Regions from separate parts of the Streptomyces sp. NPDC005963 genome, predicted to be linked through region 3. Evidence: riboswitches for the same ligand, from Rfam matches in the RefSeq annotation. Region 3 holds a riboswitch; each other region holds the start of a gene.
The links. A riboswitch is a leader RNA that binds a small molecule or an ion and turns the genes downstream of it on or off. The one in region 3 is predicted to bind thiamine pyrophosphate.
Positions count from the first base shown of each region.

Region 1: it holds a riboswitch for thiamine pyrophosphate, as region 3 does, so the genes downstream of both, thiC (phosphomethylpyrimidine synthase ThiC) here and ABZ348_RS27735 (thiamine ABC transporter substrate-binding protein) in region 3, are expected to answer to the same signal.
Region 2: it holds a riboswitch for thiamine pyrophosphate, as region 3 does, so the genes downstream of both, thiO (glycine oxidase ThiO) here and ABZ348_RS27735 (thiamine ABC transporter substrate-binding protein) in region 3, are expected to answer to the same signal.

Region 1 is NZ_JBEXVD010000005.1:177,601-183,570, reverse strand. Features, by position in the region: gene ABZ348_RS10395 (metallophosphoesterase) at 1-584, shown strand, start outside; gene ABZ348_RS10390 (hypothetical protein) at 732-1,553, shown strand; gene thiC (phosphomethylpyrimidine synthase ThiC) at 1,821-3,647, opposite strand; TPP riboswitch at 3,640-3,797, opposite strand; gene ABZ348_RS10380 (YibE/F family protein) at 4,412-5,767, shown strand; gene ABZ348_RS10375 (SsgA family sporulation/cell division regulator) at 5,867-5,970, opposite strand, start outside.
Region 2 is NZ_JBEXVD010000004.1:322,985-328,954, reverse strand. Features, by position in the region: gene pknB (Stk1 family PASTA domain-containing Ser/Thr kinase) at 1-845, opposite strand, end outside; gene ABZ348_RS09310 (thiazole synthase) at 1,058-1,849, opposite strand; gene thiS (sulfur carrier protein ThiS) at 1,910-2,125, opposite strand; gene thiO (glycine oxidase ThiO) at 2,122-3,327, opposite strand; TPP riboswitch at 3,324-3,437, opposite strand; gene ABZ348_RS09295 (hypothetical protein) at 3,543-3,899, shown strand; gene ABZ348_RS09290 (FAD-dependent oxidoreductase) at 3,973-5,148, shown strand; gene ABZ348_RS09285 (Rv2175c family DNA-binding protein) at 5,271-5,636, shown strand; gene thiE (thiamine phosphate synthase) at 5,726-5,970, shown strand, end outside.
Region 3 is NZ_JBEXVD010000026.1:38,633-44,602, reverse strand. Features, by position in the region: gene ABZ348_RS27745 (phosphatidate cytidylyltransferase) at 1-962, shown strand, start outside; gene rlmN (23S rRNA (adenine(2503)-C(2))-methyltransferase RlmN) at 1,301-2,410, shown strand; TPP riboswitch at 2,518-2,627, shown strand; gene ABZ348_RS27735 (thiamine ABC transporter substrate-binding protein) at 2,721-3,818, shown strand; gene ABZ348_RS27730 (iron ABC transporter permease) at 3,794-5,488, shown strand; gene ABZ348_RS27725 (ABC transporter ATP-binding protein) at 5,488-5,970, shown strand, end outside.

The DNA.
Region 1 (5,970 bases), on a different contig from region 3:
GCAACCACGAGCTGCTCCTGCTGGGCGCCAAACGCTTCGGCGACACCCCCGTCAACTCGGGCGCCGGCACCGCCACCTTCCAGGCCGCCTGGCTCCTCAACGGCGGGCAGAAGGCCGACATGGACCGGCTCCAGGACGTCCACGTCCAGTGGATGGCCCGGCTCGACGCCGTGGTCGAAGAGGATCGGCACCTGCTGATGCACTCGGACACCACGGCCTACCTCGACTACGGCTCCACCATCGAGGACGTCAACGAAGCCGTCCACGAGATCCTCACCCGCAATGACGCCGACGAGTGCTGGGACCTCTTCCGCAAGCTCACCAAGCGGTTCGCGTTCCGTGACGAGGGAGGCGCCCAGGCCGTGCGCGACCTGCTCGCGGCGTACGGCGGCCAGCGCATCGTGCACGGTCACAGCCCCATCCCCTACTTGCTGGGCGAGGTCGGGACCGAGGACGGGGAAGAGCCCGAGCGCCCGGTCATCGACGGCCCCCATGTGTACGCGGACGGACTCGCCATCGCCATGGACGGCGGAGTGACCATGGCCGGAAAGCTACTGGTCGTCCAACTTCCCCTGCCCGATTAGCAAAGCGCCGCCCTAGATTTATCGAAACCCCCTGTCACGCCGTGCGGTAACCGCTCTACCATCTGCTTATCCGTAGCAGGCTCTCCTCCGTTTCCGCCCAACCGTCCGTCAAAAGCGGGCGATTCGGGCCCTACGGAGCATCGGGGGATGCAGATGAAAAGCGCTCCGCACCTGCTGACCGAGGACCGTGCCGAATACGAGCGGGTCCTCGAAGAAGCACTGCGCAATGCGCCAGACCGACCGGATCTCGCTGCCTTGGGGCAACGACTGAATGCAGCACAACTACGCACAATGGCCCTGAACGCGACGGCGTCGATCACCGGCGCCGCCGCGGCCGAGTACGAGCACTACGTGAAAATCCGCGAGGAAACGCGCGCCTCCGCGGCCTCGGCGTTCGCCCGGGATTCCGCACAGACGCCGAACGGGCCGGCCGAGCGGGGAGCAGGACTCGCGGCGGTGATCGGCGCACTGGCCCCGGTACTCGCCGGCACGGCAGCAGTGATCTTCCTGCTGATCGGCTACGGCCTCAGAATGCTGGAGCCCGTTCCCACCATCGCCCGCTCGCTGGTGTCCGTCGGCTGGTTCTTCGGTGCGCTCGCGGCCGTCGCCACCCTCGCCGCCGGAATCGGACTGCTGGTGACCGCCCTGCGCAACGGGGCGACCCAAGTGCAGGCGGCAGAGGAGCCGGACGAGTTGCCCGACGAGGTGGCCCGCGCCAAGGACGCCTGGCGCCACGCCCTGCTGGAACGCGGCATCCTGCCCTTCCTCCAGGCGACCTTGAACGATCCGAGCGCCGACCCCGCCTCCACCGCACCGCCACGCCCCCTGGGCCGCATCCCCAAGGTGGGATACAGCGGACCGGACTACTCCAGTCCCAGCGAAGGCGCGACCAAGGGGCAGCGCCCCACCTTCACCAGTCCCGACTTCTCCAGCCCTGATTTCGGCGGTCCGGAGCACCAACCGGACTGACCGTCCGCTCCGATGGTCCGTGCGGGATGCGGACCATCGGACTCAGGGCCCGGCGTCTCCACGGGCCGGTGAAACGGCCGGTCCCGTGGAGACGCTCCGGGCAGGGGGCCCAGGATCGGTTCGGCAACGGGCGCCCCGGCCGGCACCGCCCACGAGCCCAGGAGCCACGAGCCCACGAGCCCACGAGCCCACGAGCCCACGAGCCCACGGGATGGTCCTCCCACGGACGAGCAGTGCCGTACGTGCCGGAGTCAGCCCGCGGTTCGATCAGTCGGCCATGGGCAGATACACCCGATTGCCACTGGCTGCGAACTCCTTCGACTTCTGGAGCATCCCCGCGGAGACCTCCTCGTCGGTCTTTTGTGCTTGATCGCCGCCGAACTGCTCATTGATGCTGCGGCTGATCTTCATCGAGCAGAACTTGGGGCCGCACATGGAGCAGAAATGGGCGGTCTTCGCCGGTTCGGCCGGCAGCGTCTCGTCGTGGAACTCCCTTGCGGTATCCGGATCGAGCGCCAAATTGAACTGGTCTTCCCAACGGAACTCAAAACGGGCATCGGATAGCGCGTCGTCCCATTCCTGGGCACCCGGATGTCCCTTGGCGAGATCGGCGGCATGTGCGGCGATCTTGTAGGTGATCACCCCGGTCTTCACATCGTCTCGATTCGGCAGACCGAGATGCTCCTTGGGCGTGACGTAACACAGCATCGCCGTGCCCCACCAAGCGATCATCGCCGCTCCGATTCCGGAGGTGATGTGGTCATAGGCAGGCGCCACATCGGTCGTGAGCGGACCTAGCGTGTAGAAGGGGGCCTCCTCGCAGACCTCCTGCTGCAGATCGATGTTCTCCTTGATCTTGTGCATGGGGACGTGACCCGGGCCTTCGATCATCGTCTGCACCTGGAACCGCTTGGCGATCCGGTTGAGCTCGCCCAGGGTCTGCAACTCCGCGAACTGTGCCTCGTCGTTGGCGTCGGCGATCGACCCGGGCCGCAGACCGTCGCCGAGCGAGTAGGTGACGTCGTAGGCGGCGAGGATCTCGCACAGTTCCTCGAAGTTCTCGTAGAGGAACGATTCCTTGTGGTGTGCCAGGCACCAGGCAGCCATGATCGATCCGCCGCGGGAGACGATGCCCGTCTTGCGCCGCGCGGTCAGGGGCACGTACCGCAACAGCACCCCGGCGTGGACGGTCATGTAGTCCACGCCCTGCTCAGCCTGCTCGATGACCGTGTCCTTGTAGATCTCCCAGTTCAGCTCCTCGGCCCGGCCGTCGACCTTCTCCAGGGCCTGGTAGAGCGGAACCGTCCCGATCGGTACCGGGGAGTTCCGGAGCACCCACTCCCGGGTGGTGTGGATGTTGCGTCCGGTGGACAGGTCCATGACCGTGTCGGCGCCCCAACGCGTCGCCCAGGTCATCTTGTCCACCTCCTCCTCGATGGAGGAGGTGACCGCGGAGTTGCCGATGTTAGCGTTGACCTTCACCAGGAACCGCTTGCCGATGATCATCGGCTCGATCTCCGGGTGGTTGACGTTGGCGGGCAGCACCGCCCGACCTGCGGCGATCTCCTCCCGTACGACCTCGGGGGAAACGTTCTCGCGGATGGCGACGTACTCCATCTCCGGAGTGATCTCCCCGCGGCGCGCGTACGCGAGTTGCGTCACCGGCTGCCCGTCGCGCCCCCGGCGGGGCTGACGCGGGCGACCGGGGAAGACCGCGTCGAGATTCCTCAGCCCACCGCGCGGCGAAGTGTGCTTGAGTCCGTCGTCCTCGGGGCGGGCCGGCCGGCCCGCGTACTCCTCCGTGTCCCCCCGGGCGATGATCCAGTTCTCCCGGAGCGGCGCCAGTCCTCGTCGTACGTCGGTGTCGACTACGGGATCGGTGTACGGGCCGGACGTGTCGTACAGCGTGACGTCCTTCCCGTTGGTGAGGTGCACCTGTCGAACGGGCACCCGGAGGTCGGGGCGCGAGCCCTCGACGTACCCCTTGTGCCAGCCCGGCTTCCGCCCGGCCGGCGCGGCGGATTCGATGGAGTCGCCCGGCTCGGTGGATCCGACCTGGTCGACGGCGCGCGTGCGTGCATCCTGAACGGTCATGAGACCTACTCCCTACGCCGGCATTACCCGGTAACAGGTTCGGCGGTCGACGCAGCGGTTTCCGTCACTGCCGTGCTGGCTGCGGCCAGTCGGCTCTACGGAGGTCAGCGCCCTCTCAGCCCGGTGCTCCGAGCTCCCGCGTGTGCAAAGGTGCCACCACGCTAGCGCCCTTTCTGGCGCGCTGAACAGAGGCCCCGTGCCGTTCTTGCGATGATCGGTCGGTGACCTCTTCGCCGTCCGACCCCCAGCAAGGGCCCGATCCCCAGTGGAGACCGCTCTCTCCGGAGTCCCACCGTCCGCCGCGGGAGTCGACGGAGCACTCGCAGGAGACCCCGGAATCCCCCCGGAATCCCGGCCCGCCGCGTCAGCGGCCGATGCCCGCATGGCCCGAACCGCAGGGCCAACCCCCGGGCCCCGCCGACAGCTCGGCGGACGTTTCCGAACGCCCGTCCGCCCAGGGCGGTTACGGCGCCTCCCGGGGCCCGTCGTACGTCCCTGATCCGCAGGGCCACCACCACAGGCAACCGGACGCGCCGCTCCCGGACTGGTCGGACTCCCACGAGCCCCACCAGACCACCGGGCGGACCTCCGCGCCCGTCCAGCCACCCTCGCCCGTCCAACCGTCCACGCCCGTCCAACCGTCCGCTCACGACCACGGTTCGGGGCACGACCACGGTTCAGGCCACGACCACCCCCGGAGCCGCTCCTCCCCCGCCCCTCCGTCCGGCCACTCCCACGGGCACTCACACAGCCACGGCCCCGCCATGCCCGTCTCGCGGCACCTCCGCAAGGTGATCGCCGCCGTGTTGATTCCCTTCGCCACGGCCGTCGTCGTGGGACTGGTCATGCTCTGGCCCGGCTCCGCACCCGGTCACGAACGCACCGGCGTCGGGTTCGACCGACAGACCGAGCAGGCGAGGGTGGCCAGCGTGCAGCGGGTCGACTGCAAGGACGTCAACGTCGCCGTGGTGCCTCCGACGGGAGACACCAGCACCCCCGAAGGACGGGAGGCGGTCAACTCCCAGCAGGGCCAGTGCAAGAAGGCGAAGATCGAGATCACCAGCGGCAAGGACATGGGGCGCGTCTTCACCGAGGTCATCCAGCCGGATGCCTCACGGCAGTTGGAGCAGGGTCAAGAAGTGGTGGTGGCGTACGCTCCGGACGCTCCGCGCGATCTCCAGTACGCGGTCATCGATGTGAACCGCAGCTTCCCGATGACCCTGCTCGCCGGCATCTTCGCCCTCGCGGTCGTGCTCGTGGGACGGATGCGCGGGGTGATGGCCCTGGTTGCGCTGGTCATCTCCTTCGCCGTCCTCACCCTGTTCATCCTCCCCGCCATCCTGGCCGGGTCCAATCCGCTGATCGTCGCAGTGGTAGGGGCGAGTGCGATCATGCTGGTCGCCCTCTATCTGTGCCACGGGTTGACCGCCCGCACGTCGGTCGCCGTCCTCGGCACCCTGATCTCGCTCCTGCTGATCGGTCTGCTCGGATCGCTCTACATCGGCTGGGCGCACCTCAGTGGCAACACGGACGACAACACCGGTCTGATCCACGGGCTGTACCCCCACATCGACATGAGCGGGCTCCTCCTGGCCGGTGTCATCATCGGCTCCCTCGGAGTGCTCGACGACGTCACGGTGACCCAGACGTCAGCGGTCTGGGAGTTGCACCAGGCGGATCCCAAAATGGGCCCCCGGGCGCTGTACCGCGCCGGGATCCGGATTGGGCGCGACCACATCGCCTCCGTGGTGAACACGCTGGTGCTGGCCTACGCGGGCGCGGCGCTGCCCCTCCTGCTGCTCTTCTCGATCGCCCAGAGCAGTGTGGGCACCGTCGCCAACAGCGAACTGGTGGCGGAGGAGATCGTCCGGACACTGATCGGATCGATCGGTCTGGTGGCCTCCGTTCCGGTAACCACGGCGCTCGCGGCCCTGGTGGTCTCATCCGACCGCCCGGCAGCGGGCGGAGACGGAGGTACGGAGAGGGGCGGCGGTGTTCCCGGCGGGCTGGGCGCTCCCCGCACGGCCGGGGACGGCACGGCCGAGGCCACAGGGCGGCGCAACGAGGGCGTAAGCGGGGCTTTGGGACGCGGGGGCAAGGGACGACGTCGCAAGAAGTAGTTCCGGAGCCGGGGCGGGCAACCCTTCGGGGTCGGGCACGCGCGGTCCCGAAGGGGAGGCGTCGGGGTTCCGCTGTGCCCCGCCGCCCTCCACAGGCCGTCAGCCGGCGTTCTCCTCGGCCAGGATCTCCTGGAGGGCCTTGTCCAGATTCCCTTCGAAGTCCCCGAAGGTTCGCTCCTGTCCCAGTGGCACCAACTTGTCGG
Region 2 (5,970 bases), on a different contig from region 3:
TCACTGAGCCCGGCCCGCGCCCGACGCGCCCTGGCCAGCAGTGCCACCGCGTCGTCGGGGCGCGCATCGGGATTGCGGGCGGTGGCCCTCGCCACCAGGTCGTCCAGTTCCGCCGCGAGCCCGGGCGCCAGCGCGGACGGTGGCTGAACGTCCTCGTGGAGGTGCTGGTAGAGCACGTGCGCCGGTGTCTGGCCGCCGTACGGTTTGGCGCCGGTGAGCATCTCGTAGAGCACGACGCCGCACGCGTACACATCGGTGCGGGTGTCGGACGTGCCGTCCTCGATCTGCTCGGGGGCGAGGTAGGACACCGTGCCGAGGACCGTGCCGGTGGTGTTGGTGACCGAGCCCACGGCGCGCACCAGTCCAAAATCGGCCACCTTGACCCGGCCGTCGTCCCCTATGAGGACGTTCTCCGGCTTGATGTCGCGGTGGACGAAACCGGCGCGATGGGCCGCGCCCAGGGCGGCGAGCACGGCTTCCAGGATGTCCAGCGCCGCCCGCGGCTGGAGTGCGCCCCGCTCCCGCAGTACGTCACGCAGGGTGCAGCCGGCGACGTACTCCATCGCCAGGTAGACGTAGGCGCCCTCGGCGCCCTGGTCGAAGACCGCGACCACATTGGGGTGCGCCAGCCGCGCCACCGACTTGGCCTCGCGGATGAAGCGCTCGACGAAGGTGACGTCGGTCGCGAGGGCCGGGTGCATGACCTTGAGGGCGAGCTCGCGGTCGAGACGGGTGTCGACGGCCCGGTAGACCGTGGCCATACCGCCGACGGCGATGCGCGCGTCGACGCGGTAGCGGCCGTCGAGCAGCTGCCCGACGAGGGGGTCCTGGAGGGTCGTGTCCACGCAGCGATTCTACGAGCCGGTACCGACAGGACGATCTGGTCGCGTCCGTACCGCAGCAGAGCTGTGACAGCCCGCGCGCACCGGCGGGCCTGCGCTTACCCCGCCGCCGGACGCCCGCCCCGCCGCCGGGGACCGGGGTGGACCGCGTCCGGCGGGCGCCGTTGCGCAGCCGTGCGCGACCTGGCGGAGCGGGGCGTTCCGCGACAGCACGCCTAGAACGCGGGGCGCTCGGGGTCGAACTCCGCCCTGCCGGCCTCCGGCGACGACGCCAGGGCGAAGTGCCGGCGGGGGATGCGTCCGGCGCGCCGGGCGAGGCGGCCGGCCGTGACCGCGTGCCGCATCGCGTGCGCCATCAGCACCGGTTCCTGGGCGCGGGTGACCGCTGATGCGAGCATCACCGCTGCGCACCCCAGCTCCATGGCGAACGCGGCATCGGACGCGGTGCCCGCGCCCGCGTCGAGGATCACGGGCACCTGCGCCCGCTCGGTGATCAGCTGGAAGTTGTGGGGATTGCGGATACCCAGCCCGGAACCGATCGGGGACCCGAGGGGCATCACCGCTGCGCACCCCGCGTCCTCCAGCTTCCGGGCCAGGATCGGATCGTCGTTCGTGTAGGGCAGTACGGTGAAACCGTCGTCGACCAGAGTTTCCGCCGCATCGAGCAATTCGACCGGATCGGGCAGCAGGGTCCGTTCGTCGGCGACGACCTCCAGCTTGATCCAGTCGGTGCCGAGGGCCTCACGGGCGAGCCGGGCGGTGAGGACGGCCTCGCCCGCGGTGAAGCAGCCCGCCGTGTTGGGCAGGACCCGGATGCCGAGTTCGGCGAGGACCGAGAGCACCGAGCCTTGGACGGTGGGATCGAGGCGGCGCATGGCCACCGTGGTGAGTTCGGTGCCGCTGGCCACGAGGGCGCGTTCCAGGACGTCGAGACTGGGCGCCCCGCCCGTACCCATGATCAGTCGGGAGGTGAAGGCGGTGTCCGCGATGAGCAGCGGATCGTCCAAGCCGGTGTCAGCGGGAGGGCCGGGAGCGTCGGTGGGGGCAGAGGCGGGTGTGGACACGGGTCAGCCTCCCTGAACAGCGGTGAGCACTTCGATGCGGTCTCCGTCGTCGAGGAGGGTCAGCTCCCAGCGGCTACGGGGCACCACGGTCTCGTTCACCGCTGCCGCGACGCCCGTCGGGGCGGCGGTGAGCTCGGCGACCAGGGCGCCCAGGGTGGTTCCGGCGGAGACTTCGCGCCTTTCGCCGTTGATGGACACCGCCACGGGGTGAGTGTTCATGCGGAGTGCTCCTGGGCGAGGGGTGCGAAACGGTGCGGGGTGAAGGGGAGCGCCTCGTCGGGCAGTACGCCGCGGACGAGCACCGAAGCCATCGCATCGGCGGTCAGCGGGGTGAGTAGGACGCCATTGCGGTAGTGCCCCGTGGCGAGCAGCAGGCCGGGCAGCGCGGTCGGGCCGAGGAGGGGGGCGTTGTCCGGGGTGCCGGGGCGCAGTCCGGCCCTGGTCTCGACGAGGGGCAGTTCGGTGATGCCGGGGACCAGTTCATGGGCGTCGCGCAGCAGTTCGTAGACGCCTCCCGCGGTGACCGTGGTGTCCCACCCCAGCTCCTCGCTGGTGGCCCCGACGACCAGTTCGCCGTCCTGCCGCGGCACCAGGTAGACGGAGCCGCCCCGCACGACCGCCCGTACGGTCCGGGACAGGAAGGGGGCGAAGGCGGCAGGCACCCGGAGGCGCAGGACCTGGCCCTTGACCGGTCGTACCGGGGGCAGCACGTGCGGCGGCACCCCGTCCAGCTCCCTGCTGAAGCTGCCGCCGGCGAGTACGGTCTGTTCGGCGCGGACCTCTTGCCCGTCGGCGAGCCGCACGCCCACCGCCCGGTCACCGCGCACGGTGAGGGACTGCGCCCAGTCGCGGTGGAAGACCACGCCGGCGCGTTCGCAGGCGGTGAGCAACGCCGAGGTGAGCCGTCGCGGGTCGACCTGGTGGTCGCCGTCCACCCGCAGTCCGCCGCGTACGCCGGGGGCGAGCATCGGTTCGAGACGTCGGCATTCGCGGCCCGAGAGCCACTGGGAGTCCAGGCCGGAGCGCTGCTGAAGGGCGTGGAGCTCCCGCAGATGGGCCCGGTCGTCGCTGTCGAGCGCCACCGCCAGGGTGCCGCAGGGGCGGTAGCCGACCTCCTGGCCGCTGCACTCCTCCAGTTCGGCGGTGAAGTCCGGGTAGCGCTGCGCGGATTCCAGATTGAGGGCGAGCAGGGTCTGCTCGCCGTAGTGGAGTTCGGTGACGGCGGCGAGCATTCCCGCCGCCACCTGGGCCGCTCCACCGCCCGGTGCAGGATCGACGACGGCGACGCCCAGACCGTGTTGGGCGGTTCGCCAGGCGGTGGCGAGGCCGATGATTCCGCCCCCGACGACGAGGACGTCGGTGCTCTTGGACGGTGCGTGCGCGCCCTGCGCTGTGGCGCGGGTGCGGGGGACGTACGGCACGGTGGGCCAGCTCCTCCCTTCGCCGGCATGACCCGGATCAGGTTCGTACGGTCGGAGGCCGGCCAGCCCCCCTCTCAGCCCGGTGCGTCCGGGCTCCCGCGAGTGCTTTACGGTGGCCACCCTAACCCCCGGCCCCAACTCGCGTCAGAGGGTCGGCCGCGCACCGCCGTGGCCGGTGCGACCGAGTGGGCCCCAGGCGCAAGGGAGCGCGGAGCATGGCAAGGTCACTCGACGGGCTCGTCCTCGCCCCGGTCGCCGATCAGGCACCGGGTCAGGTGGGCACCAGCACCCGGTTCGCGTACCACGAGCGGGACGGTCGGATCTGGGCCGAGTACGAGGGTGGCGACGTGGTCCGCGGCTATCTGGTCGGCAGTCGTGAGAATGACCGGATCGACTTCCGCTACGTCCAGCTCAAGGCCGACGGGACCACGTCGTCGGGGCACTGCGTCTCCGAGGTCGTCGACCTGCCCGACGGGCGGGTCAGATTGGACGAGACCTGGGAGTGGGAGTCGCAGGAGGGCAGCGGTACGAGCGTGGTCGAAGAGGTCCCCGCAGACGCCCTGCTTTCCTGACGTTCCGTCAGCTGTTTAGGGTGGGCATGTGAGCGAGCAGCGGACACAGCGCGTGACGGTCGTCGGTGCGGGCATGGCGGGGGTGCAGACCGCCGTCGCCCTGCGCGAGCAGGGCTTCACCGGCCCGATCACCCTGATCGGCGCCGAACCCCACCAGCCGTACGACAGACCGCCCCTGTCCAAGGCGGTTCTGCTCGGCAAGGCCGAGGACTCCGCCTTCGAGGTCGACTTCGAAGCGCTGGACATCGAACTCCGCCTCGGCGTGGACGTCACCGGAGTGCGCGCCACCGCCCGGGAACTGGACACCGAGGCCGGCCCCGTCCCCTACGACACCCTGGTCATCGCCACGGGCGCGGAGCCGATCGAACTGCCGGGCACCGAAGGCGTCCCCGGCGTCCATCTGCTGCGCACGCTCGACGACGCGGCCCGACTGCGTCCCGTCCTCGCCCGGCAGCACGACATCGTGGTCGTCGGTGCGGGGTGGATCGGGGCCGAGTTCGCCACGGCCGCCCGGGCGGCCGGGTGTGCGGTCACCGTGGTCGAGGCCGCGGACCTCCCCCTCGCCGGCGCGCTGCCCGCCGAGGTCGCGGCCCCGATGGCCGCCTGGTACGGCCAGGGCGGAGTGCAACTGCTCACCGGTACCCGGGTCGCCGGTGTGGAGGACGGCTCGGTGCTCCTGGCGGACGGGCGGCGCATCCCCGCCGGAGCCGTCGTCGTCGGCATCGGGGCCCGCCCCGCCACCGCCTGGCTCGCCGGTTCGGGGATCGCCATCGGAGCGGACGCCGCGATCGTCGCCGACGAGCACCTCCGCACCTCCCTGCCCTCCGTGTACGCCGTGGGCGACTGCGCATCCTTCCCCTCCGCGCGCTACGGCAGACGACTCCTCGTCCACCACTGGGACAACGCACTCCAAGGACCCCGGACGGTCGCGTCCAACGTGATCGCCGACGTACTCGGCACACCACCCCAGACCTATGACCCCGTGCCGTACTTCTGGTCCGAGCAGTTCGGGCGGTTCGTGCAGTACGCCGGCGACCACGCGGCTGCGGACACCGTCCTGTGGCGGGGCGACCCCGCTGACCCGGAGTGGTCGGTGCTGTGGCTGCGGCGCGGAGCTCTGGTCGCCCTGCTCGCCGTGGGGAGGCCCCGCGACCTGGCACAGGGCCGCAAGCTCATCCACAGCGGAGCGCTCCTGGTCGTCGAGCGCGCCGGCGACCCGTCGATCCCCCTGAAGGCCGCTTCCCAGTAAATCGAAATGAGCGATTCCGCAGGGCGCTGACCAGCGGTTCCCTTCCTCGGATCCCCGGATGGACGTGCTCCACGGCCGGGGTCCGGCTACCGGCTGACAGTCCCAGATGGCAGGCTTGTCCCGTGACCGAGATTGACGCAAAGATCGATGCCCTCGTGCCCGCCTGGCTCAACCTCCCCGACATCGCGGAGAAGCTCGGGGTCGAGGTGACCCGTGTGAGGCAACTGGTCAAGGAGGGCCAGCTGATCGCGGTGCGCCGCGGGGAGAACAGGGCGCTGCACGTCCCCGCCGCCTTCATCAGCGACGACAAGGTCGTGAAGGGCCTCTCCGGGACCCTGACCCTGCTGAGGGACGACGGATTCACCGACGCGGAGATGCTGGAGTGGCTCTTCACTCCCGACCCGTCGCTGCCGGGCACCCCCGCACAGGCGCTCAGCGAGAACCGCGGCACGGAGGTGAAGCGCAGAGCGCAGGCGCTCGCCGTCTAGGTCGCGCCATCACGAACGACACAGCACCCGCGGTGTGCGGCCACGTCCCAGCCCGGCCGCACACCGCCGAACTGCTCCGGGGGATCCTTATGTCCGCGACCCATGCGCCGTCGTCCGAACCGTCCACCCGGGCGGTGGCCGCCGAGCCGCTGCGCCGCGCCCTGGACGCGTCCCTGCTCTATCTGTGCACCGACGCCAGGACCCGGCAGGGGGACCTCCCCGACTTCCTCGACGCGGCCCTCTCCGGCGGCGTGGACATCGTGCAACTCCGGGACAAGGGCATGGAAGCCGCAGCGGAGTTGGAGAACCTCCGGATCTTCGCGGACGCCTGCCG
Region 3 (5,970 bases):
ATGAGCGCGACCGGAGGGCCGCTCGGCTGAGTGGCCCTCTGTTCCGCGAGGAGAAGCCGCAGGAGCCCATGCCCACTCCGCAGCCCGAGTCGGCGCCCGAGGGACCGCGCGCACAGCGGGCGGGTCGTCAGGCCGCCAGGGAGAAGAAGCGGGCCGGCCGTGACCTGCGGGCGGCCATAGGGGTCGGGGTTGCGCTCGGTGCCGTGATCGTGGCGTCGCTCTTCGTCGTCAAGGCCGTGTTCGTCGGGGTCGTCGTCGTCGCCGTGGTGGTCGGGCTGTGGGAGCTGACCACGCGCCTGGACGAGCGCAAGCAGATCAAGGCGCCGCTGGTGCCGCTTGCGATCGGTGGCGCTGCGATGGTCGTCGCCGGCTATGTGCGCGGGGCGGAGGGCGCCTGGGTCGCCATGGCGCTCACGGCGCTCGCCGTCCTCGTCTGGCGGATGACCGAGCCGCCCGACGGCTACCTCAAGGACGTGACCGCGGGGGTCTTCGCCGCCTTCTACGTCCCCTTCCTCGCGACCTTCGTCGCGCTGATGCTCACCGCCGACGACGGCGCCAAGCGGGTCCTGACCTTCCTGGTGCTCACCATCGTCAGCGACACCGGTGCGTACGCCGTGGGCTGGCGGTTCGGCAAGAACAAGCTGGCGCCGCGCATCAGTCCCGGCAAGACCCGCGAGGGCCTGCTGGGCGCGGTCGGCTTCGCGATGGTCGCCGGTGCGCTGTGCATGCAGTTCCTGGTCGACGGCGGTGCCTGGTGGCAGGGGCTGCTGCTGGGGCTCGCGGTCGCGGTCAGCGCCACCCTCGGTGACCTCGGCGAGTCGATGATCAAGAGGGACCTCGGCATCAAGGACATGGGCACGCTCCTGCCGGGGCACGGCGGGATCATGGACCGGCTCGATTCGCTGTTGCCGACGGCTCCGGTGGTGTGGTTGCTCCTGGTCCTCTTCGTCGGCTCGGGCTGAGCCCAGGCGCTCCAGGGGTACCGCCCAGGCCACGGGACGGGTCGTACGGCAGCGCCGACGGCTTCGACTCGTGGCCGCTGTGTTCCTGGGGCGCGGCACTCGTGGCCGTGCCACGCGGAGTGAGCGGAGTGACGGGGAGGGGCGATCCGGCGACGGCGGAGCGGTCGGCTGCGTACCCGTTACCCTGGAAGGGCGTGCCGCTCAAGCAGCGGCGCGCCCTTTCGGCCCCGCAGCCCCGGGGCGGCCCGTTGCGGCCCCTGGGCGGGTCGCACCACACCGTTGTCGGCTCCGCCCCCGCGGAGGCTGCCCGGTCTCGTCTCACTGAGGAGTTACCGCTCATGGCCCCCGCCCCGGGAGAGCTCACTTTCGTTGCACCTCGCGGAGCCAAGAAGCCCCCGCGGCACCTCGCCGACCTCTCGCCCGCCGAGCGGAAGGAAGCCGTCGCGGCCATCGGTGAGAAGCCGTTCCGTGCCAAGCAGCTCTCGCAGCACTACTTCGCCCGGTACGCGCACGACCCGGCCCAGTGGACCGACATCCCCGCCGCCGCGCGGGAGAAGCTCGCCTCCGAACTGCTGCCCGATCTGATGTCCGTCGTGCGCCACATCTCCTGTGACGAGGACACCACCCGCAAGACCCTGTGGCGGCTGCACGACGGGACGCTGGTGGAGTCGGTGCTGATGCGCTACCCGGACCGGGTGACCATGTGCATCTCCTCACAGGCCGGCTGTGGCATGAACTGTCCGTTCTGCGCGACAGGACAGGCCGGCCTCGATCGCAATCTGTCCACGGCCGAGATCGTCCACCAGATCGTGGACGGAATGCGCGCCCTGCGGGACGGGGAGGTCCCCGGCGGTCCGGCGCGGCTGTCCAACATCGTGTTCATGGGGATGGGCGAGCCGCTCGCCAACTACAAGCGGGTCGTCGGCGCGATCCGTCGGCTCACGGATCCGGAGCCGGACGGGCTCGGCATCTCCCAGCGCGGGATCACCGTGTCGACCGTCGGTCTGGTGCCGGCGATGCTGCGCTTCGCCGACGAGGGCTTCAAGTGCCGTCTCGCCGTCTCGCTGCACGCGCCCGACGACGAACTGCGCGACACCCTCGTTCCCGTCAACACCCGCTGGAAGGTCCGTGAGGTCCTCGACGCCGCTTGGGAGTACGCGGAGAAGTCCGGCCGTCGGGTCTCCATCGAGTACGCGCTGATCCGGGACATCAACGACCAGGCGTGGCGCGGTGACCTCCTCGGCCGGTTGCTGAAGAACAAGCGGGTCCACGTCAATCTGATCCCGCTGAACCCGACCCCGGGCTCCAAGTGGACCGCTTCGCGGCCCGAGGACGAGCGGGCCTTCGTCAACGCGATCGCCGCGCACGGGGTGCCCGTGACCGTCCGGGACACCCGGGGGCAGGAGATCGACGGCGCGTGCGGTCAGCTGGCGGCAGCCGAGCGCTGAGTGCCTTGTGGGGGTTCAGGGGTTTTGTCGGCCCCGGGGCCTCTGCCGTCGAGGACCCCTGCCGTCGAGGGGTGTGGACCTTGTAAGGTGTGCCTCGTACATCTGCATATATCCGACAGGGGAGCGCCACAGCGCTGAGAGTGCGGTTTGAGAAGACCGCAGACCCTCTGAACCTCGCCCAGGTCATTCTGGGTAGGGAGTTCGGACACCACTCAAGCTGTTGCGCCCTGCCCGAATTCCTCGTGCGCCTCGTGCGCGGGGAGCGGGTGGGGCCGCGTCTCTTCCTGGCCACCCCCAGGAGGAATTCTCAGTGAACACCATCAAGAAGGCCACGGTCACCGCGCTGGCCGCGGCGCTGGGCGTCACCGCGCTCGCCGCCTGCGGCACCGACGGGGACACCGAGGACGCCGGGTCCTCGGGCAAGCCGTCCAAGACGGTCACCCTGGTCACCCACGATTCGTTCGCCGTGTCCGACGCCGTACTGGCCGACTTCACCAAGCAGTCCGGATACAAGGTGAAGATCCTCAAGAGCGGGGACGCCGGTACCGCGCTCAACAAGGAGATCCTCACCAAGGGCTCCCCGCAGGGCGACGTCTTCTTCGGCGTCGACAACACCCTGCTCTCCCGCGCCCTAGACAAGGGGCTGTTCACCGGATACCGGGCCAAGGGCCTGGACCAGGTGAGCGCCGAAGTCCAACTGGACAAGGGCGAGCACCGCGTCACCCCGGTCGACACCGGGGACATCTGCGTCAACTACGACAAGAAGTACTTCGCCGACAAGAAGCTGGCGCCCCCGGTCACCTTCGACGACCTGGTCAAGCCCGAGTACAAGAACCTGCTCGTCGTCGAGAACGCGGCCACCTCGTCGCCCGGCCTCGGCTTCCTCCTCGGCACGGTCGCCCAGTACGGCGAAGACCAGTGGACCGGGTACTGGAAGAAGCTCAAGGCCAATGGCGTCAAGGTCGTCGACGGCTGGGACCAGGCGTACAACGAAGAGTTCTCCGGCTCGGCCGGTGGCAAGAAGGCGAAGGCCGATCGTCCGCTCGTCGTCTCCTACGCCTCAAGCCCGCCGGTGGAGGTCCTCTACTCCAAGCCCCAGCCCACGACGGCCCCTACCGGTGTCGCCACCGGCACCTGCTTCCGTCAGATCGAGTTCGCCGGGCTGCTGAACGGCGCCAAGAACGAGGCGGGCGGCAAGGCGCTGCTGGACTTCATGGTCTCCAAGACGTTCCAGGAGGACATGCCGCTGAACATGTTCGTCAATCCGGTCCTCAAGGGCGCCAAGCTCCCCGAGCTGTTCACCACCTTCGGCGAGGTCATCGACGCTCCGAAGACCGTCGCACCCGACACCATCGCCAAGAACCGGGAGCAGTGGATCCAGACGTGGTCCTCGCTCGTCGTGAAGTAGCACGGACCGGCCGTCGGACCGAGCTGCGGGCCACCGCCGCGCGGCTCGGTCTGATGGCCCTGCCCGTCACCTTCTTCGCCGTCTTCTTCGCCTACCCGGTCGCCGCCATCGTCGGCCGGGGGCTCAGGGACGGCGGAGCGTGGCAGTTCGCCCGGATCGGCGAGGTCATCGGCCGTGACGACCTCCAGCGGGTGCTCTGGTTCACCACCTGGCAGGCGCTCGCCTCCACCGCGCTCACCCTGCTCGTCGCGCTGCCCGGGGCCTATGTGTTCGCCCGGCTGGAATTCCCCGGCAAACGGCTGCTGCGAGCGGCGGTGACCGTGCCGTTCGTGCTGCCCACGGTCGTCGTCGGCACCGCCTTCCTCGCCCTGGTGGGCCGCGGCGGACCGCTGGACGAACTGTGGGGCGTTCGGCTGGACGCCACCGTCTGGGCCATCCTGCTCGCCCACGTCTTCTTCAACTACGCCGTCGTCGTCAGGACCGTCGGCGGGCTCTGGTCCCAGCTCGACCCCCGGCAGGAGGAGGCCGCGCGGGTGCTGGGAGCCGGGCGCATCGCGGCCTGGCGGCAGGTGACCCTGCCCGCACTGACGCCCGCCCTGGCCGCAGCGGCCCTGATGGTCTTCCTCTTCACCTTCACCTCCTTCGGCGTCGTACAGATCCTCGGCGGACCCTCCTACGCCACGCTGGAAGTGGAGATCTACCGGCAGACCGCGCAGCTGCTGGACCTGAGAACGGCGGCGGTGCTCACGATGGTGCAGTTCGTCGCGGTCGGTGCCGTCCTCGCCGTGCACGCCCGGACCCTGCGCCGCCGAGAGAGCACCTTGCGGCTGGTGGATCCGGCACGCACCGCCAGGCCGCCGCGCGGCAGGGGCCAGTGGACCCTGCTCGGCGTGGTGCTCACCACCGTCGCCCTCTTGCTCATCGCCCCGCTCGCGGTGCTGGTGGAACGCTCCCTCGATACCCCGGGCGGCTATGGATTCGACTACTACCGGGCGTTGGGCGACCTCGACGACAGCGGGTCCGCCTTCCTCGTTCCGCCGATCGAAGCGGTCTGGAACTCGCTCCAGTACGCGCTGGCCGCGACCGGCATCGCCGTACTCATCGGCGGACTCGCGGCTGCCGCGCTCACCAGACGGGCGGGTCGGCTGGTCCGGGGCTTCGACGCACTGCTGATGCTGCCGCTCGGTGTCTCCGCGGTGACCGTCGGCTTCGGCTTCCTGATCACCCTGGACGAGCCGCCCCTGGACCTCAGAGCTTCCTGGATCCTGGTGCCGCTGGCCCAGGCCCTGGTCGGAGTCCCCTTCGTGGTACGGATCATGCTGCCGGTCCTCCGGGCCGTCGACGGGCGGCTGCGCGAGGCGGCGGCGGTGCTCGGTGCCTCTCCGCTCCGGGTGTGGCGCGAGGTCGACTTCCCCATGGTGCGGCGGGCGGTGCTGATCGCTGCCGGCTTCGCGTTCGCCGTCTCCCTGGGCGAGTTCGGAGCCACCGTGTTCATCGCCCGGCCCGACCACCCCACCCTGCCCGTCGCGGTGGCACGGCTGATCGGACGGCCAGGAGAGCTGAACTACGGCCAGGCCATGGCGCTGAGCACGATCCTGATGGCCGTGTGCGCGACCGCGCTGCTACTGCTGGAGCGGACCCGGGTCCGCAACACCTCCGGAGAATTCTGATGGCCCCGACCGATCCGCTGCTCCGCCTCGATGACGTGACCGTCCGCTTCGGCTCGCGCGCCGTGCTCGACGCGGTACGTCTGGACGTCGTCGCGCACGAGATCGTCTGTGTCCTCGGTCCCAGCGGCAGCGGGAAGTCGACGCTGTTGCGTGTGGTCGCCGGACTCCAGCACGCCGATGCCGGGCGGGTGCTCCTTTCGGGAGCCGACCAGGGTGGCGTCCCGGTGCACCGACGCGGTGTCGGGCTGATGTTCCAGGACCACCAGCTCTTTCCGCAACGGGACGTCGGCGGCAACCTGGCCTTCGGGCTGCGGATGCACGGCGCCACGAAGGCCGAACAACAGCGACGGGTCACCGAGTTGCTGGAGCTGGTGGGACTGCCCGGCGCCCAGCGGCGGGCGATCTCCTCCCTCTCCGGTGGTGAGCAGCAGCGGGTCGCCCTGGCCAGGGCGCTCGCCCCCGAGCCGCGGCTGTTGATGCTG